DNA from 3 places in the Nocardia sp. NPDC049190 genome. Region 1 is predicted to be linked to each of the others. Evidence: riboswitches for the same ligand, from Rfam matches in the RefSeq annotation. Region 1 holds a riboswitch; each other region holds the start of a gene.
The links. A riboswitch is a leader RNA that binds a small molecule or an ion and turns the genes downstream of it on or off. The one in region 1 is predicted to bind cobalamin.
Positions count from the first base shown of each region.

Region 2: it holds a riboswitch for cobalamin, as region 1 does, so the genes downstream of both, metE (5-methyltetrahydropteroyltriglutamate--homocysteine S-methyltransferase) here and AB0B25_RS14180 (CbtB-domain containing protein) in region 1, are expected to answer to the same signal.
Region 3: it holds a riboswitch for cobalamin, as region 1 does, so the genes downstream of both, cobN (cobaltochelatase subunit CobN) here and AB0B25_RS14180 (CbtB-domain containing protein) in region 1, are expected to answer to the same signal.

Region 1 covers NZ_JBEZDE010000013.1:69,820-79,780, forward strand. The annotation lists gene ispF (2-C-methyl-D-erythritol 2,4-cyclodiphosphate synthase) at 1-162, opposite strand, end outside; gene ispD (2-C-methyl-D-erythritol 4-phosphate cytidylyltransferase) at 165-884, opposite strand; gene carD (RNA polymerase-binding transcription factor CarD) at 887-1,375, opposite strand; gene AB0B25_RS14145 (hypothetical protein) at 1,808-2,440, shown strand; gene radA (DNA repair protein RadA) at 2,740-4,137, shown strand; gene AB0B25_RS14155 (hypothetical protein) at 4,238-4,921, opposite strand; gene AB0B25_RS14160 (carbonic anhydrase) at 5,041-5,664, opposite strand; gene AB0B25_RS14165 (A/G-specific adenine glycosylase) at 5,799-6,671, shown strand; gene AB0B25_RS14170 (alpha/beta fold hydrolase) at 6,864-7,610, opposite strand; gene mhuD (mycobilin-forming heme oxygenase MhuD) at 7,670-7,984, shown strand; cobalamin riboswitch at 8,065-8,219, shown strand; gene AB0B25_RS14180 (CbtB-domain containing protein) at 8,249-8,443, shown strand; gene AB0B25_RS14185 (CbtA family protein) at 8,434-9,297, shown strand; gene AB0B25_RS14190 (OsmC family peroxiredoxin) at 9,624-9,961, opposite strand, start outside.
Region 2 covers NZ_JBEZDE010000007.1:50,854-60,814, forward strand. The annotation lists gene coaD (pantetheine-phosphate adenylyltransferase) at 1-185, opposite strand, end outside; gene rsmD (16S rRNA (guanine(966)-N(2))-methyltransferase RsmD) at 195-800, opposite strand; gene AB0B25_RS08780 (pyruvate carboxylase) at 797-4,201, opposite strand; cobalamin riboswitch at 4,672-4,845, shown strand; gene metE (5-methyltetrahydropteroyltriglutamate--homocysteine S-methyltransferase) at 5,015-7,282, shown strand; gene AB0B25_RS08790 (limonene-1,2-epoxide hydrolase family protein) at 7,788-8,165, opposite strand; gene AB0B25_RS08795 (short-chain fatty acyl-CoA regulator family protein) at 8,508-9,929, shown strand.
Region 3 covers NZ_JBEZDE010000010.1:102,225-112,185, reverse strand. The annotation lists gene cobN (cobaltochelatase subunit CobN) at 99-3,671, opposite strand; cobalamin riboswitch at 3,686-3,817, opposite strand; gene AB0B25_RS11675 (precorrin-3B synthase) at 4,122-5,369, shown strand; gene ddaH (dimethylargininase) at 5,532-6,398, opposite strand; gene AB0B25_RS11665 (Lrp/AsnC family transcriptional regulator) at 6,536-6,973, shown strand; gene AB0B25_RS11660 (oxidoreductase) at 7,049-7,987, opposite strand; gene AB0B25_RS11655 (MerR family transcriptional regulator) at 8,185-8,601, shown strand; gene AB0B25_RS11650 (MBL fold metallo-hydrolase) at 8,692-9,546, shown strand; gene AB0B25_RS11645 (precorrin-8X methylmutase) at 9,814-9,961, shown strand, end outside.

The sequences.
Region 1 (9,961 bases):
GAGACCCGCCGCGGACAACAATGCGTCGCACAACGCATGCGCGGCGACGTCGCCGTCGGAGTGGCCCGCACAGCCGTCTTCACCGTCGAACCGCAAACCCGCCATCCAGCAGGGCCGGCCCGACTCGACCGGGTGGACGTCGCTGCCGATGCCGACGCGCATGCTCACGGCGCCACCGCCCGGATGCCCGCGCCGTCCAGCACCGCGTTGGCGAGCACCAGGTCGAGCCGAGTGGTGATCTTGAACGCCATCGGGTCGCCCGGGATCGTGCGGACCTGGACGCCGAGCTTCTCGACCAGCCCCGCGTCGTCGGTGGCCTGGACTCCCTCGGCCGCGTAGGCCGAGCGCAATAGATCGGCGGCGAACCCCTGTGGCGTCTGGATGGCACGCAACTGTCCGCGGTCCGGCGTGCCGGTCACCGTGCCGGTCGGGTCGACGGCCTTGATGGTGTCGGTGACCGGGAGACCCGGAACCACGGCGAGCTGGCCGGACCGCAACTCCGCCACCACCCGGGCGACCAGCTCGGGCGGTGTCAGGGCACGCGCGGCGTCGTGCACGAGGAAATAAGCGGCGTCGGGTGCCGCGGCCACACCCGCACGTACCGAGTCGATGCGTTCGGCGCCGCCGACGACCACCTGCACCGAACCCGAGGGCGGCAGCAGGGCAACGGCGCTGTCGACGAGTTCGGTGGGAACCATGACGATAATCCGGTCGACCACGCCGGAGGCGATCAAGCCTTCGACAGCGAGCCGGACCATAGGTGTGCCGCCGACCGTGACAAACGCCTTGGGCATGGATTCACCCAGACGCACGCCACGACCGGCGGCAGGCACCAAAGCAACGACGGGTCCATCGGAACGGACACCGTTGTCAGGTGTGTTCACGGTCAGGAAGCCGCTGCCAGCACCTCGTCGAGCAGCGTCTCGGCCTTGCCGTCGTCGGTGCCCTCGGCGAGCGCGAGTTCACCGACGAGGATCTGACGAGCTTTGGCGAGCATGCGCTTCTCGCCAGCGGACAGGCCGCGGTCCTGCTCCCGACGCCACAGATCGCGAACGACCTCGGCAACCTTGTTCACATCGCCGGAGGCGAGCTTCTCCAGGTTGGCCTTATAGCGGCGGGACCAGTTGGTCGGCTCCTCCGTATGCGGCGCACGCAGCACCTGGAAGACCCGATCGAGACCCTCCTGGCCGACGACGTCCCGTACGCCGACGTATTCGGCATTTTCTGCGGGAACCCGAACAGTCAGATCGCCTTGGGCGACCTTCAGGACCAGATACTCTTTTTGCTCACCCTTGATGGTGCGAGTCTCGATTGCTTCGATCAGCGCCGCTCCGTGGTGGGGGTAAACGACGGTGTCTCCGACCTTAAAAATCATGTGTCCCGTGCCCCTTTCGATGTTCACAGTTTAACATGCGACTCGATAACGGCGCGATCAACTGTGCAGGTCAGGGCCACAACGAGGCAACCGTGGGGCTTGACAGAAGCTAGGCGGTGTGCATTACGTTGGGCCAGAACGAGTTATCGCCAGGCTCGGCCACGGTCACGGCACCTGCAGCGACCGGGCATTTTCCGTGCGACTTCCGAAGCTCGACCGAACTGTTATCCAACGCCGGGGTGTCGGGGCCCGAACAGGCCACGACGTCACACCCACGCCATTCCGGAACAAACCGCTCGGCCGCGGGGACGAGCGGCAGCCGGGGACGAGTTGGCACAGCCCGCGCGCCCGAGTCGCGAAGAGAACTACTACGCTGCCTAGTTACTACGCTCCCCGGTGGAGCCGAGCCCGGTCGACATGGAGGGACAACCCGTGACTGCCCTGAAAGCTGTGACCGCCCCCAAGGGGGCGCGACGTCGCATGGTGACAGTTGCCGCACTCGCCGCCGGAGCGGCGATCGCGCTGTCCGGCTGCGGCGCGGGCCAGATCTCGCAGACCGCGGACCAGGTCTCCGCCGTGAACGGCGCCCACGCCGAGGCCGGCAGCATCGCGTTGCGCAACGTGCACATCGTCTTTCCCTCCGAGGGCGGCGCGTACACCAACAGCAAAGGCGGCAAGGCGATTGTCGCGCTGTCCATCATCAACAACAGCGAGTCCGTCGCCGATGAGTTGACCGGCATCGACACCGACCTCGGCACGGTGAAGATCACCCCGACGGCGGGCAAGTCCACCGTCCAGGTCACCCCGCAGCAGACCGTGGTCGCCTCCGCCGAGCCGGCGAACGCGCCGGCCGCAGCCTCCGCGCACGGCGCGGGCAACCACGACGCCCAGCCCGCCGCCGATGACCCCGAGGCCAACCCGATCCTGATCGAGATCACCGGCCTGAACAAAGACATCACCCCCGGCCTGACCTACAACGTCTCGTTCGACTTCAAGCAGAACGGAACCGCCCAGGTCCAGGTGCCGGTCGACGCCGGAACAAAGGCCGAGCGGCACGAATCCTGAGGGTGTGCTCGTTCGGCAGCGCCTGCGAACGAATACTCCGACGCGGCCCGCACGCCTTCGCAAACTGGCGTGCGTGTCACATCGATGCGTTCCGCCCATGCCGTCGACAACGCCCGATTCCAGTTCGACGCGCCATGAGCGGATGCTGCGGACCGTTGTGCCGATGAAGTCGTCGGAGTAGCCGCGACCTGTCGTCGTGGCCACTCGCCGACCGAGGCCGACTGCCTGGTGTGTCTGGCGCGGCGGACATTTGTCTGCGTCGTGTCTTGCTTGTCGGATGCGATACGTAAGGTGCGCGTGTGGCCAAGACCAAGCCGATCTTTCGGTGTTCCGCATGTGCGCACGAAGTCGCGAAATGGGTGGGCAAGTGTTCCGGGTGCGGCGCGTGGGGCACCGTGAGCGAGGTGGTCGTCTCGGCGGGGGCCATCGGGCCGCCCGGTCGCAAGGCGATGTTGCCGAGTACCGCGGCGACCCCGATTTCGGGGATCGATTCGCAGATCACCAAAGCCAGGCCGACCGGGGTGAGCGAGCTCGATCGGGTGCTCGGCGGTGGGGTCGTACCCGGTTCGGTGGTCTTGCTCTCGGGCGAGCCGGGCGTGGGCAAGTCGACGCTGCTGCTCGAGGTGGCGCACCGCTGGGCGACCCAGACCGGCGAGAAGTCGCTCTACGTCACCGCGGAGGAGTCCGCGGGCCAGGTCCGGCTGCGCGCCGATCGCACCGGCGCGGTGCACGATCGGGTCTATCTCGCCGCGGAGTCGGATCTGTCGATTGTGCTCGGACATGTCGAACAGGTTCGGCCGACGCTGCTCGTGGTCGATTCGGTGCAGACCATGCTCGCCCCGGACGCGGACGGTGTGATCGGCGGTGTCACCCAGGTGCGCGCGGTGACCGCCGCCGTGACCTCGCTGGCCAAGGCGAGCGGTATCGCGGTGTTGCTGGTCGGGCACGTCACCAAGGACGGCAATGTCGCGGGCCCGCGCACGCTCGAGCACCTGGTCGACGTAGTGCTGCAGTTCGAAGGCGATAAAAACTCCACACTGCGTATGGTGCGCGGACTCAAGAACCGTTTCGGCAGCGCCGACGAGGTGGGCTGTTTCGAACTGCACGAGGACGGCATCGCCTGCGTCGACGACCCGTCCGGCCTGTTCCTGCACCATCGGACCGATTCGGTATCCGGCACCGCCGTCACCGTGGCGATGGACGGTAAGCGGCCCTTGGTCGGCGAGGTGCAAGGACTCACCCTGGAGACCCAGATTCCGGCTCCGCGCCGCGCGGTGAGCGGGCTCGACTACAACCGGGTCGCCATGGTGCTCGCCGTGCTGCAGAGCCGCAGCAAGGTGTACTTGGGCAAGCACGACGTCTATGCCGCCACCGTCGGCGGTATGCGGCTGGTGGAGCCCGCGGCGGACCTGGCCATAGCGCTGGCCCTCGCGAGTGCCGCGACCGATCGGGCGATCCCCGCGGGCTGGGTGATACTCGGCGAGGTCGGGCTGGCCGGTGAGGTACGTAAAGTGACCGGGCTGGCACGCCGGCTGGCCGAGGCGGAGCGGCTCGGCTTCACCACGGCCCTGGTGCCACCGGGACTTGATCGAATCAGCGGCGGCGGCATGCGGATTCACGAGGTCACCGATGTGGGTTCGGCAATCCGGATGGCCAAGTTACGCGCGCCGTACACCAAACCGGAGGCCGGCGAGTAGCCGATAGCTCGTCACACTCCGCAACGTCCCGGTGCGGAAAGCAGTGTCGGCGCCTGTGCGCTCAGCCCCAGGATGGCGTCGCGCTCGCCCCCGCCGGGCGTCAGGCGGGGGTCAGGTTGAAGGGCTCGGGGGCGCTGCGCACCGGGCCGAATTGAGCGACGGCTTGATAAGCGCCCGGGGGAACCTGCACGCGCTCACCGCTACACCCGATCTGGGAGGTCATACCCGACCACTGCACGGTGAACAAGGCCTGCTCGCCGGGCTTGAGGATCCGCGTGCTGGACTCCTCGGTAGGCGAGCAATCCGAACTCGTCCACAACCGGCGCAGTCCGTCCAGTGACAGAACCGACGCCTGGATCGAGGACAGATTCATATCGCGCTGGCACTGGGTGCTGGAAATGTTGGTGATGACGATCCGCAGATCCGGTTGATCGCCGACCTTGTAGGACGGCTGATCCACGCTGATCTTGACGGCCAGCGATTGGTCCGGACACTGCCCCGCCGCCACAGCAGGCGGTGCGCTCGGGGTGGCGATGGCACTGTTGGTCGGCCTCGGGGCTTCCGAACTGCTCGACGTCTTGACCGAGGAACTCGCACCGGATTTCTGCGCCACGGTGGTCGAACTCGACGCCGCCGCGTTGCCGTCGCCCGGCGAATGACCGCCGTTCGCGACCATCGCCACCAGCCAGATCATCAGCGCGAGCGCCGAGACGAGGATACCGATGGCGAATACGCGTCGACGCCAATAGATCTCCGGTGGCAGCGGTCCATGCGGTTCCAGCACGACTCAACGGTAAGGGCACGGTCGGGTGCAACGCCTCAGGGGCACGGCGTGTCGGCGGCGGGCACACTCGGTTCAGGCCGATTCTGGCCCACACGCTGGGAAAACTCCGCGCTACCCGGTCAGGCAAGCTCGCCGATATTGCCGACGACACGCTGGAGTTGCACCCGGCCTTCGGCCAGTTTGTACGTCACGCTGGCAATCGCGCACTCACCGGTCGCGACCCGTTGCGAGATGATCATCGACCGCTGCATGAGCAGGCGACTGGTCTCCACCACGTGCCTGGCCTCCATCTCGTCGACAGTGGACAGGCCTTCCCGCCGCCCGATCAGAATGGATGGCGTGACTCGCTCGACCACGCTGCGGATGAATCCGCCGGGAACCTCGCCACCGTCGAGCGCGTCGATGGTCGCCTTCACCGCGCCGCAGCTGTCGTGCCCGAGCACTACGATCAACGGCACGTTGAGCACCTGCACCCCGTACTCGATCGATCCGAGCACCGAGCTGTCGACCACATGTCCCGCGGTGCGCACCACGAACATGTCACCGAGCCCCTGGTCGAAGATCAACTCGGCCGCGACTCGCGAGTCACCGCAACCGAACAAAATCGCGTGCGGATGCTGGCCACTGACGAGTGTGGCCCGGTGGGCCGCACCCTGGCTAGGATGCAGCAGCTCGCCGTTGACGAAGCGCTCGTTGCCCTCCCGCAGGGACTTCCAGGCGCTGATCGGGTTGGAATCAGGCATACCGACCATTGTGCACGTGACGGGTGCTACCAGCGAGTTCGGTCGGTTACAGGTCGGCAAATAGCGACTGCGGCAGTAGGACAGGAATAGTGAGGACAGTGCAGAACGGCGCACGCAACGGTATCGACGCCGACATGTTGGTGGACTGGTATCAGGAGACGGCGCGCGACCTGCCGTGGCGCCGACCCGGTGTCACCGCCTGGCAGATTCTGATGAGCGAGATCATGTTGCAGCAGACTCCGGTGGTGCGCGTCGAACCGATCTGGCGGGAGTGGGTGGCGCGCTGGCCGGCCCCCTCCGCCATGGCCGCTTCCTCGCAGGCCGAGGTGCTGCGGGCTTGGGGCAAACTCGGGTATCCGCGCCGCGCGCTGCGGTTGCACGAGTGCGCCCGAGTCCTGGCGGTCGAGCATGGTGACGCGGTGCCCGACGAGGTGGATATACTACTCGGTCTGCCCGGGATCGGCGCGTACACCGCACGGGCCGTCGCGTGCTTCGCGTTCGGCCAGCGGGTCCCGGTAGTCGATACGAATGTCCGCCGAGTGGTCGCCCGGGCCGTGCACGGGCGCGCGGAGGCGGGGAATCCGTCCTCGCGCGACTTGCCGGAGACCGAAGCCCTGCTGCCGCGCCGGATCGACCACGCCGCGGTGTTCTCGGCGGCTCTGATGGAACTCGGGGCGACTGTGTGTACCGCACGCACCCCCGGGTGCTCGCGCTGCCCGCTGCCGCGCTGCGCCTGGGTCGACGCGGGCCGCCCGGTGACCGAGGTAGTCCGCCGCACCCAGAAGTACGAGGGCACCGACCGGCAGGCGCGCGGTCGCCTACTGGATGTGCTGCGCGCCGCCAGCGGGCCGGTCGAACGAATGCGCCTCGATCTCGCCTGGACCCGCGACTCCGGCCAGCGCGATCGCGCCCTGGATTCGCTGCTGGTGGACGGCTTGATCGAACAGACCCCCGATGGGCTGTTCGCGCTCGCGGGCGAGGGCGGGCTCGCCACGGAGACCGGATGACCGACACCCGTGCGCAACGGCGGCCTGGCCACTCGCACCGGCTGAACGAACCGCCTCACCGACACCGGCCCAGCCACCCGCGCGTGCCCAGCCTGACAACAGACCGATCGGTCCACAGAACCGGATAACAACGGACGGTCGCGCGACCGGCAACACACCGAAAGTCGAACAACGGCTCGTCGTGCCGACAGGCTAGCCGCCTAATACCCGATGGAGAAAACGCTCGACTTCCGCCCGGTAGCGCTCCGGCTGGTCGTCGTGCACCAGATGACCCGCGCCCGGGACCAGCACGTAGTCGGCATCCGGGTGCGCGGCGGCCATCTGCCGCATCTGCCCTGCCGGGGTGATGCCGTGTTCGCCCTCCAGCAGCAGGGCGGGCACCCGGATCGCCCGCCATTGCGGCCAGAAGTCGCGGGTGCCCCACTCCTCGGAGATTTCGCGGAAAGCGGCAACCGAGCCGTGCAGCCGGTATCCATCCGACCCGTGCTCGAACGAACTCAGGAAGTACCGCCCAGCGACCGGGCCGAAAAACGAGAGCACGGCCTCGGCGTCGGGAAACGGCTGCGGCCATGCCTCGATCATCGCGGCCCAGTCCGTGGCGGTACGGCCGGTGAAATCCGGTGCGATGTCCTCGATCACCAGCGCACGCACCCGCTCGGGGTACGTCGCGGCGAACACCCAGCCGTGCAGCGCACCCATCGAATGGCCGATCAGGACCATCGGCTCCGTGATCTCCACCGTGCCCGCGGCCAGATCCGCCACGAACGCCTCGGTAGTCGGTTCGTCGGGGGCGGGCCTGCCGTGACCTGCCGAGTCGAAGGTGTAGACGTGCCCGTACTCGCGCAGCCAGTCCAGCTGATCGCGCCAGGTGCGCGCGCTGCCCATCAGTCCGTGCAGCAGCAGGATCGGCGCGCCTGCTCCGCCCTCGTCGTGCAACATCGGTTCGACAATACGAGTCCCCGAGCGGCAACTCGGCGCGAACCGCTAGCTTGGATCCCATGGCTGTTGTGAAGATCAATGCGATCGAGATTCCCGAGGGCGCGGGCCCAGAGCTGGAGAAGCGTTTCGCCCATCGTGCGCACGCGGTCGAGAATTCGCCGGGTTTCCTGGGGTTCCAGCTGCTGCGCCCGGTCGCCGGAGAAAACCGGTACTTCGTTGTCACCCAGTGGGATTCGGAGGAATCCTTCGCGGCCTGGCGGGACGGACCCGCACGCGAGGCGCACGCGGGCGAGCGTAAGAAGCCGGTCTCGACGGGCGCCTCGCTGCTCGAGTTCGAGGTCGTACTCGACGTCGCCGCGAAGCCGGCGAACTGACACCGAATACCTACCGCCGGGCAGCGCGCTCTGCCCGGCGACTCGCCCGACGCCGTGGTACGGGCGTCCCGATCCTATTGACGTCGGACGTCCACAGGTGTCACAGTTCGAGAGACAAACGCGATGGTGATGTGGTAATTCCGGTGTGATTCCGGAGCGGTCGCGCCACTGTATTCCGTGCATCGGGTAACCGGCGCCGGAGAGCCAGACACCGGCACCGTCGCGCCACCACCCGATGGGACGCGCATCCCAAGGAGGACTCGAATGGCCATCGCGCATTCACCCAGCCGGGCAACCGATTCCCTGGCCACCGTGCTCGTCACGGTCGGTGTCGTTCTTCTCGCACTGCTCACGCTGTACCTGGTCGGTTTCGATCAGGGCGCCATCTCGCGCGGCGGGATGTACCTGCATGAACTGATGCATGACGGACGCCACCTGCTGGGGCTTCCGTGCCACTGACCGGTTCACTCACGTCCCTGCTGGTGCGCGGTCTACTCGCCGGCCTGATCGCCGGGCTGTTGGCCGCGACGGTAGGTTATTTCGTCGGCGAGCCCAAGGTCGACGCCGCGATCGCCATCGAAGAAGCCCACTCCGCGGGCGAACACGCGCACAGCGCGGATTCCGAACCGTCAGGCGTGCATTCGCACGGTGACGCAGGCGTGCATTCGCACGGTGACGCAGGCGTGCATTCGCACGGTGACGCAGGCGTGCATTCGCACGGTGACGACGAAGCGCCGTTGGTGAGCCGCACCGGGCAAAAGGCGGGGCAATTCCTCGCACTCGGGTTGGCAGGCCTCGCCCTAGGCGCCATCTACGCCTCGGTCGCGCATGTCGCGCGGCGCTACACCACGCTGCCCGGGCCGAATCTCGCCCTGGCGCTCGGCGCCGGCGGTTGGCTCGCGATCGTCGCCGTGCCGTTCTTCAAATACCCGGCCAACCCACCCGCCGTGGGTGATCCGGAGACCATCAACGAACGGACCCTGCTCTGGGTGGCGGCGGTGCTGCTCGGCATCGTGGCCGTCGCCGTTGCGGTGTCCGTATTCAAGGTGTTGCGCGGACAACTGTTCACGGTGCGGCTGATCGGGGGCGTCGTCGGCTTGGTCTCGGTGACGACGCTCGGCTACATCCTGCTGCCCGGCGTCAACGAGGTGAGCGCCGAGTTCCCCGCCACTCTGCTGTGGCAGTTCCGGGTGTCCTCGCTGGCCGAGACGGCCACGCTATGGGCTGCCTTGGCCCTCGGTTTCGCCGCCCTCACCGAATTCGCGACGCGCACCGCCGCTCCGGTACGAGACTCGGTCGCTACCACAGGCTGATCGGCGTCCGGATTGCGATAGGCAGTGTCGGTGCTATGGCCGGCACTACCTTTTCGTTCTGTCCGTACCGTTGCGCGCGGACAGCGCAGCCCGTCGCCGCACACCATTCTGGTCGCGTTCGTCCGGTCTCGCCGTCGCACTGCTCGCGAACGAGGCCGAGGCCGGACAGCGCCTGCCATCCAACTAGGCGAGGAAGATGCCGTCCTGATCGTCATCCAGCCCGCTGCACCCGCTCGGCGCGGCCGCCACTCTCGCTGATTCTCCGCACTTCCGCATGGCTCCTCACACACCTACGGAGTGTGCGAAGAACCAAACAACTGCGCGGACTACGCGAGGGCCGCATCCAGGGTGATGTGGTCGACGCCTGCGAGTGCCTTGCTCACGGGGCAGCCGGCCTTGGCGGCTTCGGCGGCGGCCTGGAAGGCCTCGGCATCGACGCCAGGGACGCGCCCGCGGACCGTCAGCTTGATTCCGCTGATCCGGAAGCCGCCTGCCGGATCGGGGCCGAGGGTCACGTCGGCGGTGACATCCAGGCTCTCCGGGGTGCTGCCGGCGTTACCGAGCTGCGCCGAGAGGGCCATCGCGTAGCAGGACGAGTGCGCGGCCGCGATCAGTTCCTCCGGGCTGGTGGTGCCGTCGGCATCCTCCGCCGCACGTTTGGGGA
Region 2 (9,961 bases), on a different contig from region 1:
GGCAGATGGGTGGTCGCCTCCCGCAGCATCTGCATGCGTTCCTCGACGGTGAACATGCCCTGCTTGTTCTGGTTGATCATGACGGTGATGACGACCTCGTCGAACTGGGCCGCGGCCCGGTTGAAGACATCGAGGTGTCCATAGGTCACCGGGTCGAAAGACCCGGGGCACACTGCTCCGGCCATGAGGCGACGCTAGCAGGACCGCGACGGATGGGCGGCGGTGGCCGGACCTGTAGCGGCGTCGAGTTCGAATTCCGCGAGATCCAGGCGGGTCTCGCCGTACCGGCGCGACTTCGCGGGGACGAACCCTGGGGGCCAGTCGATTTCGGAGGACCGCGCCGACCGCTCCAGCACGACGAGCGCGCCGGGATGCAGCCAGCCGCGCTCGGCCAGCGCCCACAGATCTGCCTGCACCGCCGCGGTCTCCATCGCGTAGGGCGGATCGGAGAAGACCACGTCGAAGGCTCCCGCACCCCCCGATTCCAGCACGCTCGCCACCGTCGCGATCCGCAACTGCGCACCGGGCAGTCCGAGGTCGGCGATATTGCCACGCACCACGGCGGCTGCTTTGCGGTCGGACTCGACGAGCAACGCGTGCTCGGCGCCACGCGACAGCGCCTCCAACCCCAGTGCGCCGGAACCCGCGTACAGGTCAAGGACGCGGGCTCCCGCGAAATCGATCCGGGCATCCAACGCGCTGAACAGCGCCTCACGCACCCGATCGGACGTCGGCCTGGTGCCTGCGGGCGGCACCCGCAAACGCCGCCCGCCCGCCGCACCGGCGACGATCCGCGTCATTCGGCGGGAGACTCGCGGACGGCCAGCTCGATCAGCAGATCGCCGCCTTCGACCTGCTGCACCGGACCGATCGCGACCCGACCGACGATGCCCGAGCGCGGCGCGGTGATCGCGGCCTCCATCTTCATCGCCTCGATGGTGCCGATGGTGTCACCCACCGCGACCGAATCGCCCTCGGACACGGCGAGAGTCACCACCCCCGCGAACGGGGCCGCGATGTGGCTCGCGTTGCCCTTGTCGGCCTTCTCCGCGGCCGGGACATCGCTGGCGATGGAACGGTCTCGCACAGCGACCGGACGCAGCTGCCCATTCAGAATGCACATCACGGTGCGCATACCGCGCTCGTCCGGCTCGGAGATCGCCTCCAGGCCGATGAGCAGCGTGACACCCTTCTCCAACTGCACGCGATGTTCCTCGCCGTGGCGCAGACCGTAGAGGAATTGGTTCGCCGACAAGCCGGAGGTGTCGCCGTACTTCTCGCGGTGCGCGAGGAACTCCGCGTTCGGGCCGGGGAACAGCAGGCGGTTCAGCGTGGCGCGCCGCTGCTGCGACGTACCCGCGAGCCCCGCCTCGTCCTCGGGACTCAGCGCCGTTTCCGGCTTCGCGGGCCCACGACCGGCCAGCGCCTTGCTCCGGAACGGCTCCGGCCATCCGCCCGCAGGGGTGCCGAGTTCGCCGCGCAGGAAACCGATCACCGAATCCGGGATGTCGTAACGACCCGGATCCTCGGCGAAGGCCTCGATGTCGACACCGGTGCCGACCAGCGCGAGCGCCAGGTCGCCCACGACCTTCGACGACGGCGTGACCTTGACGAGACGGCCGAGTAGCCGGTCCGCTGCGGCGTATTTTGCCTCTACCTCTTCGAAGCGGTCACCGAGCCCCAGCGCGATGGCCTGCTGCCGCAGGTTCGACAGCTGACCGCCGGGAATCTCGTGGGTGTACACCCGACCGGTCGGCGCCGGGAGCCCGGATTCGAAGGGCGCGTACACCTTTCGCAGCGCTTCCCAGTACGGCTCCAGATCGCAGACGTTCTGCAGGTTCAGGCCGGTGTCGTACTCGCCGTGCGCGGCTGCCGCCACAATCGCGGACAACGCGGGCTGACTGGTCGTTCCGGCCATCGCGGCACTGGCGCCGTCGACCGCGTCGGCGCCTGCCTGCCAGGCGGCCAGATAGGTGGCCAGCTGACCGCCGGGGGTGTCGTGAGTGTGCACGTGCACCGGGAGGTCGAAATTGTCCCGCAGCGCGGTGACCAGCTGGGCGGCGGCCGGAGCGCGCAACAGGCCCGCCATGTCCTTGATGGCCAGCACGTGCGCGCCCGCGTCGACGATCTGTTCGGCGAGCTTGAGGTAGTAGTCCAGCGTGTACAGCGACTCGTTCGGATTCGCCAGATCGCCGGTGTAGCTCATCGCGACTTCCGCGATAGCCGTCCCGGTCTCGCGCACCGCGTCGATGGCCGGGCGCATCTGGTCGACGTTGTTGAGCGCGTCGAAGATGCGGAAGATGTCGATCCCGGTGTCGGTGGCTTCCCGGACGAACGCCCGGGTCACCTGCTGCGGATACGGCGTGTAACCGACGGTGTTGCGCCCGCGCAGCAACATTTGCAGGCAGATGTTCGGCACCGCTTCGCGCAGCGCGGCCAGCCGCTCCCACGGATCCTCGTACAGGAAACGCAGCGCCACATCATAGGTCGCGCCGCCCCACGCCTCGATGGACAGCAACTCCGGCGTGAGCCGCGCGACATGTCCGGCGACCCCGAGCAGACCGTTGGTGCGGACCCGGGTGGCCAGCAGCGACTGGTGTGCGTCGCGGAATGTCGTGTCGGTGACACCGACCGCCGTCTGCTCACGCAGCGCCCGCGCGAAACCCTCCGGCCCGAGCCGCAGCAGCCGCTGCCGGGAACCGTCCGGCGGCGGCACGGTCAGATCGATGGGAGGCAACTTGTCATGCGGGTACAGCGTGGTCGGCCGCTCGCCGTGCGGCTTGTTGACCGTGATGTCGGCCAGATAGTTGAGGATCTTGGTGCCGCGATCGGCCGAGCCGCGCAGCGTGAGCAGCTGCGGACGCTCACCGATGAACGACGTGGTCACCCGGCCCGCCTTGAAATCGGGATCGTCGAGCACCGCGAGCAGGAACGGAATGTTGGTGGCCACGCCACGGATGCGGAACTCGGCAAGAGCGCGACTGGCCCGAGCCACCGCGGCGCCGAAATCGCGACCCCGGCAGGTGAGTTTCACCAGCATAGAGTCGAAGTAGGCGCCGATCTCCGCGCCCAGGTTCGCGCCGCCGTCGAGCCGGATGCCCGCACCGCCCGGCGTACGGTAGGCGGTGATCCGTCCGGTGTCGGGGCGGAATCCATTGGTCGGGTCCTCGGTGGTGATCCGGCATTGCAACGCGGCGCCGCGGATCGTGACCGAGTCCTGGCTCAGACCCAACTGCTGCAGGGTCTCCCCGGCGGCGATGCGCAACTGCGACTGCACCAGGTCGACGTCGGTGATCTCCTCGGTCACCGTGTGCTCGACCTGGATGCGCGGATTCATCTCGATGAAGACGTGGTTGCCGCGCTCGTCGAGCAAGAACTCGACGGTGCCCGCGCAGCTGTAGCCGATCCGCCGCGCGAAGGCCACCGCGTCGGCGCAGATGCGCTCACGCAGCGCCGGATCCAGATTCGGCGCGGGTGCGAGTTCGATCACCTTCTGGTGCCTGCGCTGCACCGAACAGTCCCGCTCGAACAGATGCATCACGTTGCCGTGCTGGTCGGCCAGGATCTGCACCTCGATGTGGCGCGGGTTCACCACTGCCTGTTCCAGGAAGACGGTGGGGTCGCCGAAGGCCGATTCGGCCTCGCGCGCGGCCGCCTCGATCGATTCGCGCAGATGCGCGGCGTCGGTCACCTGCCGCATGCCACGACCGCCGCCGCCCGCGACCGCCTTGACGAAGATCGGGTACTCCAGCTCGTGCGACGCGGCGATCAGTTCGTCCACATCCGCCGAGGGCGCACTGGACCGCAACACCGGCAGACCGGCCGCCTTGGCCGCCGCGATGGCGCGGGCCTTGTTACCCGCGAGTTCGAGCACCTCGGCGGACGGGCCGATGAACGTGATGCCCTCGCGAGCGCAGGCCGCCGCCAAGTCCGGGTTCTCCGACAGGAAGCCGTATCCCGGGTAGATGGCGTCCGCACCCGCCGATTTGGCCGCTTCGATGATGGCGTCGATGGAAAGGTAGGCCCGCACCGGGTGGCCGGCTTCGCCGATCTGATAAGACTCGGCCGCCTTGAGCCGGTGGACCGAGTTGCGGTCCTCGTAGGGGAACACGGCGACCGTCCCGATGCCGAGCTCGTAGGCCGCGCGGAAGGCCCGGATGGCGATCTCGCCACGGTTGGCAACCAAGACTTTCGAGAACATTGACCTAAGGTACCCGGCGCCATGTACAGCACCGACACAGAAGCCCCTTCGCGGCATTCCGCACACCGACCGCTTCCACCGCGAAGTCATGGTTACCTGGAGGACACCTCTGGCGAATCGCGCGCCGCTCGACCTCCAGCCAAGGCCCGGGACCACCACGCGCCACACGCCTGCCGACGAGTGGTACGAGCAGCGGTCCACGCCCTGCCCGAGCGGCGTCCATCGATGCTGACACCCCTAGGTCGTGCCAACGACGAGTTCGGAGGATCGAATCTCGGTGTCCGGGAAATTCCGGATTCGACATCGCGGATTTCTCTGGACGCCGGCTCGCGCCGACAAGCAGATATCCCGGCCGGTCGCCCACGAGCGGCGCGGCGCGTCCTATGCTGAAGGCGCAGCTGGTTCACCGGCGCACGACGAGTTGGAGCCCCGACGTCGCGCGACGGAGTCGAACTCGTTCGGGCGGAGACGTCCCGGGCGGGTGAGAGGGAACCCGGTGGGAATCCGGGACTGTCCCGCAGCGGTATGCAGGAACGACCGCCGTCACCAGGCACTGAGTTCACGAGCCGGAAGGCTCCGCGACTTGGGAAGCGACGGCCAGTAGGTCGGCCATCCGGCCGGTGCCAGCGAGTCCGAAGACCTGCCAGCCGTGCCGGGTACGCCGTACCCGGCGGCCACCGCCTCGTGGATTGGGCGCGGACCGCCAGCGCTGACGTGTCGGGCTCCCCCGCCGGGAATTTCTCCGGCATGTCGCATGGTTCTCCGCCTGCCCGTATGGCGATGGTTTTCGACCTCAGCAATGGAGAAACATCGTTGACTGTTTCACATCAGAAGCCGTTCACCGCAACAGTTCTCGGGCTACCTCGGGTGGGGCCGCGCCGTGAACTCAAGCGAGCGACCGAAGCCTACTGGGCGGGCCGGATCGGCGCCGACGAATTGCACGCTGTCGCACGCGACCTCCGGCACGCCCAGCTCACCGAGTTGCTCGCCGCGGGTCTCGACTCGATTCCGGTCGGCACCTTCTCCTACTACGACCAGGTGCTCGATACCGCTGTCCTGCTCGGCGCGCTGCCACCGCGGGTCGCTGGGATCACCGACCCGCTGGACCGGTACTTCGCCGCGGCGCGCGGCACCGACACCGTCGAACCGCTGGAGATGACGAAGTGGTTCGACACCAACTACCACTACCTGGTGCCGGAGATCGGACCGGAAACCCAGTTCTCGCTACACCCGGCGAAGCTCTTGGCGGAGCTGCGCGAGGCCGTCGCCGTTGGGGTGCCCGCGCGGCCGGTCGTGGTCGGGCCGATCACCTTCCTGAAGTTGGCGAAGGCGACCGGCAGCAACGTCGCGTCTCGGCTGACCGAGTTGCTCCCGCTATATCGCGAGCTGCTGCGTCTGCTGGCCGCCGAGGGTGCGCAGTGGGTACAGCTCGACGAGCCGGTAGTGGTCATGGACCTCAGCGCGGACGAGATCGATCTGGTACACACCACCTACGCCGAACTATCGGCGGCGACCGATCGCCCGGCGATCCTCGTCGCGACCTACTTCGGGCACCCGGATGCCGCACTCGCCGCGCTGGCCAGCACCGAGATCGAGGGCGTCGCGATCGACTTCACCGCTGGCACCGACGTTTCCGCGGTGGCGGCGGTGCCGGCTTTGGCAGGCAAACTGCTGGTGGCCGGCATCGTGGACGGCCGCAATGTGTGGCGCACCGACCTCGACCGCGGCCTGGCGACCCTCGGCACCCTGTTGGGATGCGCTGCGCACGTGGCGGTTTCGAGCTCGTGCTCGCTGCTGCACGTGCCCTACACACTGGCCGCCGAGACCCGGCTGGACGAGCGGCTGCGGTCGTGGTTGGCCTTCGGTGCGGAGAAGGTGGCCGAGGTCGGTCTGCTCGCGACCGGGCTGCGCGAAGGGACCGAGGCGATCGACGCCGAATTGGCCGCGGCGCGTGCGGCGCTGGACTCTCGGCACTCCGATCCGCGGCTGAACGATCCGCGGGTGCGGGCCCGGTTGGCCGGGCTCGGGCCGGAGTCGATCCGCCGTTCGCCCGCCGAGCTGCGCCGCGAACTGCAGCGCGATCGTCTGCGACTGCCCGCACTGCCCACGACGACGATCGGTTCCTACCCGCAGACCTCCGCGATCCGGTTGGCGCGGGCCGCGCTGCGCACGGGCGAGATCGACCAGGCCGAATACGTGCGGCGGATGCGCGCCGAGATCACGGATGTCATCGCATTGCAGGAGAAGCTGGGGCTGGACGTGCTGGTGCACGGCGAACCCGAGCGCAATGACATGGTGCAGTACTTCGCCGAGCAACTCGACGGGTTCGCGGCCACCGAACAGGGCTGGGTGCAGTCCTACGGCACCCGCTGCGTGCGCCCGCCGATCCTGTTCGGCGATGTGGCGCGACGGGAGCCGATGACCGTCGAGTGGATCGGCTACGCGCAGTCACTTACCGACAAGCCGGTCAAGGGAATGTTGACCGGTCCGGTGACCATTCTCGCGTGGTCGTTCGTGCGCGACGATCAGCCACTGGGTGATTCGGCACGCCAGGTGGCGCTGGCGATCCGGGACGAGACGGTGGATCTGCAGACCGCGGGCATCCGGATCGTGCAGGTCGACGAACCGGCGTTGCGCGAACTGCTTCCGCTGCGCACGGCCGATCAGCCCGCGTACCTGGAGTGGTCGGTGCAGTCGTTCCGGCTCGCGACCTCCGGGGTGTCGGATGCCACCCAAATCCACACCCACCTGTGCTATTCGGAATTCGGCGAGGTGATCGACGCGATCGCCGGACTGGACGCCGATGTCACGTCGATCGAAGCGGCGCGCTCACACATGGAGGTGCTCGACGATCTCAACGACGCGGGCTTCGACCTCGGCGTCGGACCTGGGGTGTACGACATCCACTCGCCACGGGTGCCCAGCGTGGAGGAGATCACCACGTCGCTGCGCGCGGCACTGAAAGCGGTGCCCGCCGAACGGCTCTGGGTGAATCCGGACTGCGGATTGAAGACCCGGGGGCCCGCCGAGGTGGAGGCATCGCTGCGCAACATGGTCGCCGCAGCGGCAGCCGTGCGCTGAATCCGTCCAGGTGATCGATGATCGGCGCCCCCTCGGGATCGGCGGATTCCGCGGGGGCGCCGATCGCTGAATCGGCCCGGTGGCGTTCACCCGGATTCCGGTTCGGGCCGGGTACCCTGGCGTCGCCGCGAGGTATACCGCTCACACGGTTCCTCCCGCCGCGTCACCGGCAGAATCCGCGATCGCGAACGCATTCCCCTCCGCCAGGCGGTATGACACCCGGAGCAACGTTCCATCGGTAACCCCTCCTTGCACGCAGTGCGCGACTTATCTTCCCCACTCACCTCTTTCGACGCGCACTCCCCCGATTCGGTTCCCGACCTCACCATGTTTTTGCCGGACACCGATGTCGCTGCGGCCGAGCAGCTTCCGATGCCATGCCGACCGACCGCCGACGCGAAGAACCGAGATCGTCGGCTGAACTGGCTGAACCGTCCTGGAGCAGGAGCTGTGCTTGCCGCATTGCTCCGCCGAGGATGAGGACGCGCTGCTCGACTGATCCGCACTATCCGTCGAAGGCGCGGTTGATGGCGGCCATGTCGAAGTAGTCACGCCAGATGCTGATGACGCCGTCGCTGACCTCGAAGAAACCCATGACCCGCAGCGGGGTGACACGGTCCGCGCCGCGCAGGGTGTCGGTGCGTTCGTTCATGACCACCGCGCCAGCAGCCACCTGGTGGTGGATGTCGATGTCGATGGCATCGAAGGTGGCACGGAATTCCGCGATGAAGTCGCGGATGGCGGCGCGTCCGACGATGGGTTCCATCGGGATGTTGTGGTAGACGGCGTCTTCGGCGAAATACGCGCTGATCCGATCGGGATCGGTATCGGGGTCCGACCAGCTGCGGCACATCGCGCGTACGACTTCATCCGGGGTCGACATTGATTTGGCTCACTTCCTGCTGCCGAGAGGAGGCCGGACCGCGTCGTCCGCCAGCCCCAGATTGAAGCAAGTAATCACCCGGCAGGGAAGGGATGCGCCGAGGCATCATTCCGATACCTACGGATCGACCGCACCGCGCGGTGGCTGACCACGCGGTCCTGCCGCGACACGCCGGAGCACTCCGGCAACGGCCGGATCAACGCGGGCGAGTCCGCGAGATAACCGCCCACTTCGCATGCTACGCACAGCAGTCCCCGCGAAAGACCGTGCAGAAGTACATTCCTTTGGAAAGAACTCGCCATTTTGCGATGATTGCGAATTCGCACAGCTACCATCGTGCACGTGCGCAAGATGTACGCGGGTGCCCGACTTCGGCGGTTGCGCGAAGAGCGCAGGCTGACCCAGGCAGCCCTGGCGAAATCGCTGGACCTGTCGCCCAGTTACCTCAATCAGCTCGAACGCGACCAGCGGCCGCTCACCATTCCCGTACTGCTCAAACTCAATTCCACCTTCGACCTCGACGTCCAGTTCTTCGCCACCGATTCGGACGCGCGCCTCATGTCCGACTTGCACGAGGTGCTGGTGGACACCGCAGGCGGACACGCCGCGCCGTTGACCGAGGTGGAAGAGCTGGCGACCCGCCAGCCGGAGGTCGCCAGGATCGTCGTGGCGATACACCGGCGACTCCGCGCCGCGACCGATCAGCTCGACCTGCTGTCGGCACGGGTGTCCGCGCCCGCGGGCGCGCCGGGCTTGCCCATGCCGTATGAGGACGTCCGGGACTTCTTCTACGACCACCACAACCACATCCCGCAACTGGATATCGCGGCCGAGCAACTGTTCGAGAACTCCGGCCTCTCCATCGGCTCGCTGGACCGCCAACTCGCCCGAATAGCCGAAGAACGAGCCGGGGTCACGGTTCTCGTCCGCGGCGACGGCGCGGACCCGACCATCCCGAAACGGCACTATGACCCGGAGAGTCGCACGCTGACCCTGGCCAGGCGGTTGCGTCCCGGCCAGCGCGCGTTCCAGATCGGCGCCACCCTGGCCTCCCTGCTGTACCGTGCCGAGCTGGACGGGGTACTCGCCGAAACCCCCTCGCTCAGCGGTGAATCCCGCACCCTCGCCCGCATCGGACTGGCCAACTACTTCGCCGGTGCGCTCGTGCTGCCCTATGGACGATTTCTGCGGTCGGCCGAGGAACTGCACTACGACATCGACCTGCTCGGCCTGCGTTTCGAGGTCGGCTTCGAGACGATCTGTCATCGGCTCAGCACCCTGCAGCGGCAGGGGCAGCGCGGCGTTCCGTTCTTCTTCGTCCGCACCGACCGCGCAGGGAACATCTCCAAGCGTCAGTCCGCCACCGCCTTCCACTTCTCCCGCGTGGGCGGTAGCTGCCCGCGGTGGGTGGTGCACGAGGCATTCGAGCACCCCGGCCGGATCCTCACCCAGGTGGCCGAGATGCCGGACGGACGGCGCTATCTGTGGATCGCCCGCACCGCCATGACCGCACCGCACGGGTTCGGCACCGCGACGAAGAATTTCGCGATCGGCCTCGGCTGCGATATCGAATACGCCGAGCGCCTGGTCTATTCGGCCGGGCTGCAGCCGGACGATCCGGCCGCGGCTGTACCGATCGGCGCAGGCTGCAAGGTCTGCGAACGCCCCGCATGCGCGCAACGCGCCTTCCCCCACGTCGGCAGCCCACTCGCGGTCAACGAGAACACCAGCACCGACCTCCCCTATCCCCGCGGCGGACGCTGAACCCGGTGTCTCCGTCCACATCCAACAGACCA
Region 3 (9,961 bases), on a different contig from region 1:
CGCTCGACGCGCCGATGTCGAGAGCTGAAAGTATCGAATTACCTTGCAAGATCAAATATTTCGGCGTCGCCCCGAAAAGTCTGGGGTCGAATTCAGAGCTATTCCAATTCCCCTTCGGTCTCGAGATAGACCTGACGCAGTCGATCGAGTGTGGCCCGGTCGGGCTTCTCCCACAGCTTGCGCTCGGCGGCTTCGAGCAGCCGCTCGGCAATGCCGTGCAGGGCCCACGGGTTGGACTGCTCCATGAACTTGCGGTTCACGTCGTCGAAAACATAGCTTTCCGACAGCTTCTCGTACATCCAGTCGGCGATGACATTCGTCGTGGCGTCGTAGCCGAACAGGTAGTCCACGGTCGCCGCCATCTCGAAGGCGCCTTTGTAGCCATGCCTGCGCATGGCCTCCAGCCAGCGCGGGTTCACCACGCGGGCACGGAACACTCGCGAGGTCTCCTCCGAGAGCGTCCGCGTGCGCACGGCGTCGGGGCGGGTGCTGTCGCCGATGTATGCCACCGGATTCTTGCCGGTCAGCGCTCGTACGGTAGCGACCATGCCGCCGTGGAACTGGAAATAGTCGTCGGAATCGGCGATGTCGTGCTCACGTGTGTCGGTGTTCTTCGCGGCCACCGCGATTCGCCGGTAGGCGCCGCGCATGTCGTCGGCAGCGGGCGCGCCATCGAGATCGCGGCCATAGGCGTAGCCACCCCAGGTGGTGTACACCTGCGCGAGGTCATCGTCGGTGCGCCAACTCTTCGAGTCGATCAACTGCAGCAGGCCCGCGCCGTAGGTACCCGGCTTGGAGCCGAAGATGCGGGTGGTCGCTCGCCGCTGATCACCGTGCTCGGCGAGGTCGGCCTCTACGTGCGCGCGCACGTAGTTCGCATCGGCGGGCTCGTCCAGGTCGGCGACCAAGCGCACCGCGTCGTCCAACAAGGCCAGCACATGCGGGAAGGCGTCACGGAAGAAGCCGCTGATCCGTACGGTGACATCCACCCGGGGGCGGCCCAATTCCGCGAGCGACATCACTTCCAGGGTCGTGACCCGTCGGCTCGCCTCATCCCAGACCGGTCGGACACCCAGCAGCGCAAAGACTTCCGCGATGTCGTCGCCGGACGTGCGCATGGCGGAGGTACCCCACACCGAAAGGCCGACCGACCGCGGGTATTCGCCATGATCGGCCCGGTACCGGTTCAACAGCGATTCCGCCATGGCCTGGCCGGTTTCCCAGGCCAGGCGCGACGGCACAGCCTTCGGGTCGACCGAATAGAAGTTGCGGCCGGTGGGCAGCACGTTGATCAGACCGCGCAACGGCGACCCACTCGGACCCGCCGGAATGAAGCCGCCGTCCAGCGCATGCAACACTCGCTCGATCTCGACCCCGGTCTGTCGCAGCCGCGGCACCACCTCGGTGGCCGCGAATCGCAGCACCCGGCGGACCTCGGCATCAGCGGTGAGACCGTCGACCACGTCCAGCGACCAATTCGCCGCCTGCAGCCCCGAAACGAGTTCACGGGCAAGGGATTCCACGGTGTCAACCCGCTCACGCATCTCGGTTCCGGACTCGTCGAGGCCGAGCGCTTCCCGCAGGCCGGGCACGGAGCGCTCGCCGCCCCACAGTTGACGGGCACGCAACATGGCGAGCACCAAGTCGAGTTCGCTCTCGCCTGTGGGCGCCTGGCCGAGCACGTGCAGACCGTCGCGGATCTGGACGTCCTTGATCTCGCACAGCCAGCCGTCGACATGCAACAGCATGTCGTCGAAGGACTCCTCATCCGGGCGTTCGGCGAGACCGAGGTCGTGATCCATCTTCGCCGACCGCATCAGCGTCCAGATCTGCTGACGGATGGCCGGAAGTTTGGCGGGGTCGAGCGCCGAGATGTTGGCGTGCTCGTCGAGAAGTTGCTCCAGACGCGCGATGTCACCGTAGCTTTCGGCACGGGCCATCGGTGGAATCAGGTGGTCGACGAGGGTGGCGTGCGCGCGCCTTTTGGCCTGGGTTCCCTCGCCGGGGTCGTTCACCAGGAAGGGGTAGATCAGCGGCAGGTCGCCGAGTGCGGCATCGGTGCCGCAGGAGGCGGACATGCCGAGCGTCTTGCCGGGCAACCACTCCAGATTGCCGTGTTTGCCCAGGTGCACCAGCGCGTCGGCGGCGAAACCCTCCGGCGCGCTGAGCCAGCGATAGGCAGCGAGGTAGTGGTGGCTCGGCGGCAGATCCGGGTCGTGGTAGATGGCGACCGGGTTCTCGCCGAATCCGCGCGGCGGTTGCACCATCAACACGATGTTGCCGAAACGCAGTGCGGCGATGACGATCTCGCCGTTCGGATCGGCCGACCGGTCGACGTACAGCCCGCCGGGTGCCGGCCCCCACGTCTCGACGACGGCTTCGCGCAGATCTACCGGCAGGGTGTCGAACCAGGCGGCATAGGTCGCCGCGCCGATGCGGATCGGATTGCCCTCCAACTGTTCGGCGGTAAGCCAGTCCGGGTCCTGCCCGCCGGCAGCGATCAGGGCGTGCACGAGAGCATCACCGTCGCGTTCGGCCAGCCCGGGAATCTCGCCGGGTTCGCCGAGGTCATAGCCAGCGGAACGCATTTCGGTGAGTAGACGGATCGCGCTCGCCGGGGTGTCCAGGCCGACGGCGTTGCCGATCCGGGCGTGCTTGGTCGGATAGGCCGACAGCATGACAGCGACGCGCTTGCGTGCGGCAGGGATGTGACGCAGCCGGGCATAGCGGGTGGCGATGCCCGCGACCCGGGCCGCGCGTTCGGGGTCGGGGACATAGGTGGACAGGCCGTCGGCGTCGAACTCTTTGAACGAGAACGGGACGGTGATGATCCGGCCGTCGAACTCCGGCACGGCGACCTGGGTGGCGACGTCCAACGGCGACAGGCCGTCGTCATTGGCCTCCCACTGGTCCCGGCCGCTGGTCAGGCAGAGACCCTGCAGAATGGGCACGTCCAGATCGGCCAGCGCACCGACGTCCCATGCTTCGTCCTCGCCGCCCGCGGAGGCGGTGGCGGGTTTGGTACCGCCGGCGGCCAGCACGGTGACCACGAGGGCGTCCGCCTGTCGCAGCGTGGTGAGCAGTTCCGGCTCGGCGGTGCGCAGCGACGCACAGTACAGCGGCAGCGGGCGCGCGCCGGCCTGTTCGATCGCGGTGCACAGCGCATCGATGTACGCGGTATTGCCCGCGAGGTGCTGTGCACGGTAATAGATCACCGCGACCGTCGGACCCTCGACCGGCGCCACGGGCCGATCCAGCGCGCCCCAGCTCGGCAGGTGGACCGGCTGCTCGAACCCGTATCCGGTGAGCAGTACGGTGTCGGAGAGGAAGTTGTGCAACTGACGCAGATTCGCCGGGCCACCCGCAGCGAGGTAGTTGTGCGCGTCGGCCGCGACGCCCCCCGGCACGGTTGAGCACTCCATCAACTCGGCGTCCGGGGCGATCTCGCCACCGAGCGCGATCAGCGGTACGCCGCTGGCGCGCACTGCCGACAGCCCGTCTTCCCACGCCCGCTTGCCGCCGAGGATTCGCACGACCACCAGATCGGCGCCGGCGAGCACCTCCGGCAAGTCGTCGACCAGCAGACGAGCGGGGTTACCCCATCGGTAGTCGGCACCGCTGGCGCGGGCGCTCAGCAGATCGGTGTCGGACGTGGACAGCAGCAGAATCACAGGTGGCAGCCTTCCTTGGGTGACGCGCCCATCGGGGGTTCGCTGCTCGCCGGGAGGGTCTGGCTGTCTACAGTGGCGCGACCGCACCGGATTCCCACCGGTTTCCTCGTGGTCCGCCGAGCACGCCGATGCTACCTGGATACGCAGGCGAGTCGGACTGCGTATCCGCCATACCGCGCGATTCCGGTCGGCCGGCAAGTCGTCGATGATCTGCACACAGCTCGTGGGGTGGGTAGGGCCGAAGCCGGCCACCCCTGCGCAGGCGATCGCAGCGCGGCGCCACCTCCCTCAGCCAGGTCGGCCATCCCGGTTCGACACGAAATCGGTAACGGCCTGCTCCGCGACAGCCCGCGAACCAGCCCGACGTCGACAACTCGGCGTCCGGATCGTGGGGAACTCGCCGGTCGCCGTGGCCAGGGCCGGCCCAGGGGCACGTAGGCTGAGGAAGTTATGACACGACCTGCTGCCGATTCCTGTCCCGGCGTGCTCCGGTTACATGAGGCGGCCGATGGGCCATTGGCGCGGATTCGGGTGCCCGGGGGGCGAGTGGAGCCCGCGCAATGGCAGGTCCTCGCCGAGGCCGCGCACGACCTCGGCGATGGGAACATCGAGCTCACCTCACGGGGCAACGTCCAACTGCGCCGGATAGGCGATGCCGAGGCGCTGTGGGCGCGACTGGAGAGCGTCGGTCTACTGCCCAGCCGCACGCACGAGCGGGTGCGCAACATCATCGCGTCGCCACTGTCCGGACGAATCGGTGGCGTGGCGGACGTGCACGGACTGGTTCGCACGCTGGACACCGAGCTGATGGCCGCGCCTCGCCTCGCCGATCTACCCGGCCGGGCGCTGTTCACCCTCGATGACGGCCGTGGTGATGTCAGCGGACTCGGCGCCGATATCGGTGCGCATGCCCTCGGCGCGGACGAGTTCGCGCTGCTGTTGGCCGGCGAGGACAGCGGCATCCGGATCCACGCCGCCGACGTGGCCGAGGTCGTGCTCGCCGCCGCCCACGGGTTCGTGGCACTGCGCGATGACAACCCCGGCCGCTGGCGGTTGCGTGACATAGCGCACGGCAGCGAGCGTGTGGTCGATCTCCTCGGCCTGTCCCCCGGCGACGATCGTCTCGAATTCACTACCGCACAGGTTGTTCCGATCGGTTGGCTGGAGCAGGACAACGGTCTGATCAGCCTCGGCGCCGGCGTGCGCCTCGGTTCCTTACCCGCCCGTACCGCAGAGTTCCTGGCCGCCATAGAACGCCCCGTTTTCGTCACCCCGTGGCGCGGCCTGATAGCTACCGACCTCGAGGAATGGGCCGCTGAACAGGTGGTGCGCGTACTCGCGCCGATGGGTCTGGTCTTCGACGCCGATTCGCCCTGGCACCTGGTCAGCGCCTGTGCCGGACAGCCTGGCTGCGCGAAATCCCACACCGATGTCCGCGCCGACGTGACGGCGGCGATCGACTCGGGGCGTGTGCTGCCATCCGCTGACAGCACAGTCGGGGCAGACACTTCCAGCACCGAACGCACCGAGCTGAAAAATGGCGCCGACCAACGAATCCTGGACATTCCAGTGATCGCTTCGGCGGAGGTCACAGTCGCCGGTCGGCAACACTGGTCCGGCTGCGACCGCCGCTGTGGCCGCCCTCGCGGCGCGGCCACCGACGTCGTCGCGACCGACGAGGGCTATCGCATCGACTGACCGAGAGGACGCGCGCGAGTCACCATCTCCCGGCCACCGATTGCGCGTCCTCGCGGTCACCTGCACACCATTGCGCCCCAGGCCCGTATCGACACCACCTACCTCGGCACTGCGACGAATACCGCAATGTTTCCGCCGGCCACTCACCGTCGTAACTTCGCATCACGGTGCGCGTCGACTCGTCCTCGCCCCGTGGATTTCGAGGGTGCAGCACTTGACGCTGCCACCCGCCTTGAGCAGTTCCGACAGGTCGATGCCGACCGGGTTGTAGCCGCGGGCACGAAGGGCTTCGCTCAGATCGGTCGCACGGCTGCTGAGAAAGACGTTCGCACCGTCGCAGACGCCGTTCAATCCGAGCACCGCCGCATCGGCATCCGTGGCCACGATCGCGTCGGGGTAGAGCTCGGCGAGCACCGCGCGACCGTCCGCGCTGAACGCGGGCGGATAGTAGGCGACGGTCGTGGCGTCCAGCGGCAGCAGTACCGTGTCCAGGTGGTAGAAGCGCGGATCGACGAGTTCCAGGGACACCACGGGTAACTCGAAGTGACGCGACACCTCCTCATGCGCCGCACGGGAGCTGCGAAACCCCATTCCCGCCAGCAACCGGTCGCCGACCAGGAGGAAGTCGCCCTCTCCTTCGTTCAGTTCCGTGGCTCCGACCAGCCCGGCCAGGCCGTGCCGGGCGAACCAGCGGTGATAGACCGGGCCCTCGGCGGCGCGTTCGGGATGGGTGAAGCGGGCCGACATCGCGCGATCGCCCACGATCAGCCCCGCGTTCGCGGCGAACACCATGTCCGGTAGGCCGGGGATGCCGGGCACCACGTCGACCTTGTGCCCGTGCTCCTGATAGGTCGCGCGCAGGGTCTCCCATTGGTCGATGGCTCGGGCGCGGTCGACGGGCTCGTCGGGGTTCATCCAGGGATTGATCGAGTAGGAGACTTCGAAGTGGTCGGGTCGGCACATGACGAACCGTCGCGATGACGGGCGACGTGCGGCGAACTCGGCCTGGAGGGTGGCTACAGAAGTCAACGGTGCTCCCGGAGGTAGACGCGAACTTTCGGCTGCCATGACCGTAATTCGCCTACTATTGCGCAAGAAACAATGATTTGTTGCGTAGATTCCATGCAGAGCAACTGTTCATTGCGTGAACGGGAAGCGGGTGCGAAGTGGACGAGCTCGACCGACGCATTCTCGAACGACTGCTCGAGCACGCGCGCGCCTCATTCCAGGAGATCGGCGGCGCAGTCGGACTATCCGCACCGGCGGTGAAGCGCCGAGTCGACCGGCTGGTCGCGAGCAAACAGATCACCGGATTCACCGCCTTGGTCAATCCAGCTGCTCTCGGCTGGAAAACCGAGGCGTACGTCGAGGTCTACTACCGCGACAACATCTCACCCGCCGAACTCAAACGCAGCCTGGAACCGATCCCCCAGGTCGTCGGTGTGTGGACGATCGCGGGCGAGGCCGACGCCCTGGTGCACGTGATGGCCACCGACATGGCCGAGATCGAGGTGACCGTCGAACGGATCCGGGAGAACGCGCGCGTCGGACGCACCCGCAGTTCGATCGTCATGTCCCGGATCCTCGAGCGGCCGCGAACCTGATCCGGCCCGCGGCCCCGCTCATCACCGCCACCAGCATTCGACGGCCCGATCGTCCTCGCCGCTGGGGCAGCGCGGTCAGACTTCGGCGGTGTGCCAGCGAATGCCGGTCAGCTGCTGCGAACGCTCCCACAGGCGACGGCCGAGTTCTGGATCTCGGGCTGCTGCCGACAGCTGCACAGGTGTGGGATGTCCAGAACGTCCACCCCGACCGTCAGGCCCGATGTAGGAACCCCCGGTGAGATCGGGCTGGGTCGCCGCGAAAAGCTGAGGCAGAGCTCCCATCTCCGGACTCTGCGCGAAGAGTTTTCCGGAAACGCGCATAGCGACTCCCATGATCCCGCTGCCTTTGTTCTGCATCGGTGTGTTGCTGTAGCCCGGGTGCGCGAGAATGCTGGCGATCGGCGACGACGACGATTGCTCGCGCCGGGCGAGTTCCACCCCGAAGACCGCGTTGGCCAGCTTCGATGCCGAGTAGGCGGCGAGGGGCGTGTACTTGCGCGACCACGCGACATCGTCCAGATCGAGTTCGCCCTTCTCATGCATGTACGACGTCACGGTGACCACACGCGGCGCCGGCGACCGACGCAGCGCCGGTGCCAGCAGCGCCGTGAACGCGAAGTGGCCGAGATGATTCGCGGCGAAATGACGCTCTGCGCCCTGCTCGGTCACGGAGTGCTCGACCATCGAGATCCCCGCGTTGTTGATCAGCACATCGACGGACTCCGCCGCGCCGATCTCCTGCGCCGCCCGGCGGATCGAGTCCAGATTCAGCAGATCGACCCGACGCACCTCGACCTCCGCCCCGGGATGCGCCCTACGCAGCGAGGACGCCACCTCCTCTCCCCGTGCCGCGTCCCGAACGGCGAGCAATACCCGACCACCATGCGCCGCGAGTTCGCGCGCCGTCACCAGGCCGAGACCGCTGGTCGCGCCCGTCACGACGAAGGTGCGACCCTGCTGTCCGGCCATTCGGTCCGCGGTCCATCCGCCACCGCCCGGCTTGCTCGCGTTCATTCTGGAACCCGTCGTCATCTCTTGATCTCGCTTTCTCGTCGACGCGGTCTCGATCAACCCGCTTCGGCAGGTCTGGGAACCTGAAAAAGCTAAACCTTCCCACTAATGTGAAGGTCAAGCGGCGACGACGAAGTCGCCTATCGGTGCGATGGTGCGGCACACGCCGTCCGCACGCATGCCTAGTCGAGGAGAGCGATGTGAAGATCGGGGACCTGGCCGCGAAGACGGGTGTCGCGCCGCGGCTGCTTCGTTACTACGAAGAGGTCGGGATCCTGCACCCGTACCGCAGCGGCAACGGCTACCGCACCTACGGCGAGCCTGCTATCGACCGCGTACTGCAGATTCGCGAACTTCTCGACGCCGGCTTCACGACAGACATGATCCGCGAGGTTCTCCCCTGTCTCGAAGCCGCGAAGCAAGAAACACACGCTTCGTCGTGCCCGGCGACAACAGATCTGGACCGACTACGCCGTCAACTGAGCAGCCTCGAACGACGCATCGAGGTACTCCAACGCAACCGGCGCGCAATCAGGGCATATCTGCACGCATGGGAGGACGCCGGGTCCACAACGCCGACCGTCGCCGAGGGCGAGCCGGACCCGGTTGCGCAGTGAGCCGCCCAGCAAGGTGCGCCCGAGTTCGCTGCGCAGCGAAATTCAGGCAACGTCAGGACGTGACGGCCCTCCCCGGAAGAAAAGACCGAAATGAGCACGTGGACGCTCGGGGACATCACGATCACGAAGATCACCGAACTGGAGTCGATCGGCAACACCGAGTTGATGCTCCCGCAGGCCACTCCGGAGGCCGTGCGGCGACTGCCTTGGCTATATCCGCACTTCGCCACCGAACAAGGCCTGCTGAGGACCAGCATTCATTCCTTTGTCGTGATGACACCGACGCGTCGGATCATCGCCGACACGGGGCTGGGCAATGGCAAGCAAGGACGTCCTGTGCCAGCGTGGAACGGGCTCGACGGCAGGTATCTGCATGATCTGACGGAAACCGCATCCCCTCCCGAAGCCATCGACATCGTGCTGTGCACCCACCTGCACGTCGACCACGCGGGCTGGGACACCAGAATGGTCAACGGCACATGGGTTCCCACCTTCCCCAACGCCCGGCACCTTTTCGCCCGGACCGAGTTCGCGCACGCTCAGGAAGCGGGAGGGCAGGGAACATCGGAGCTCTTCGCCGACTCCGTGAGTCCACTGATCGAGGCCGGGCTGATCGATCTGGTTGCGACCGACGAGCAGATCACGCCTGAGGTCCGGCTCGTCCCCACACTGGGCCACACCCCCGGCCACACGAGCGTACTGCTCGAGTCGCGGGGTGAACACGCGCTCATCACCGGGGATTTCATCCATCATCCCGTCCAGTTCACACATCCCGAGTGGGTCTCCGGCGGGGACCACGACCCGGTGCAGGCCGTCGAAACCAGGCGCTCGATGCTCGACGAACTCGCCCGCACCCGCGCCCTCCTCATCGGCACGCACTTCTCAGGACCGACGGCGGGCCACGTGGCGCCGACTGGTGACGGCGGGTACGAACTGGAGAGTTGAGTGGTTCCGGAGAGTGCGGCCGGCCGGGTCGACATCCACGAGGGTTGGTCGGCTGTACCGGCATAGACATCGGACCGACCGCGGGCGCACCAGGCGGTGATCGCCCGGACGCGGTTCGATGCGCCCGTGAGGATGCCGACTGCGTGGTGCGGAAGCCACCTCCACCGCCAGCACAGCGGCCCCGGACGACATACGTTGTCGGCCCTGCGTCGCCGCACCGGCCGAGCCCACGATCGGCACGAGGACTGACTCACTAGGGTGGACCGCATGCCCGACGTACGTACCAGCTACCTGACCGACGGAGCCGAGATCTACCGGCGCTCGTTCGCGACGATCCGTGCCGAAGCCGATCTGAGTGGTTTTCCCCCGGACGTGGCGCAGGTGGTCGTGCGGATGATCCACGGCTGCGGCCAGG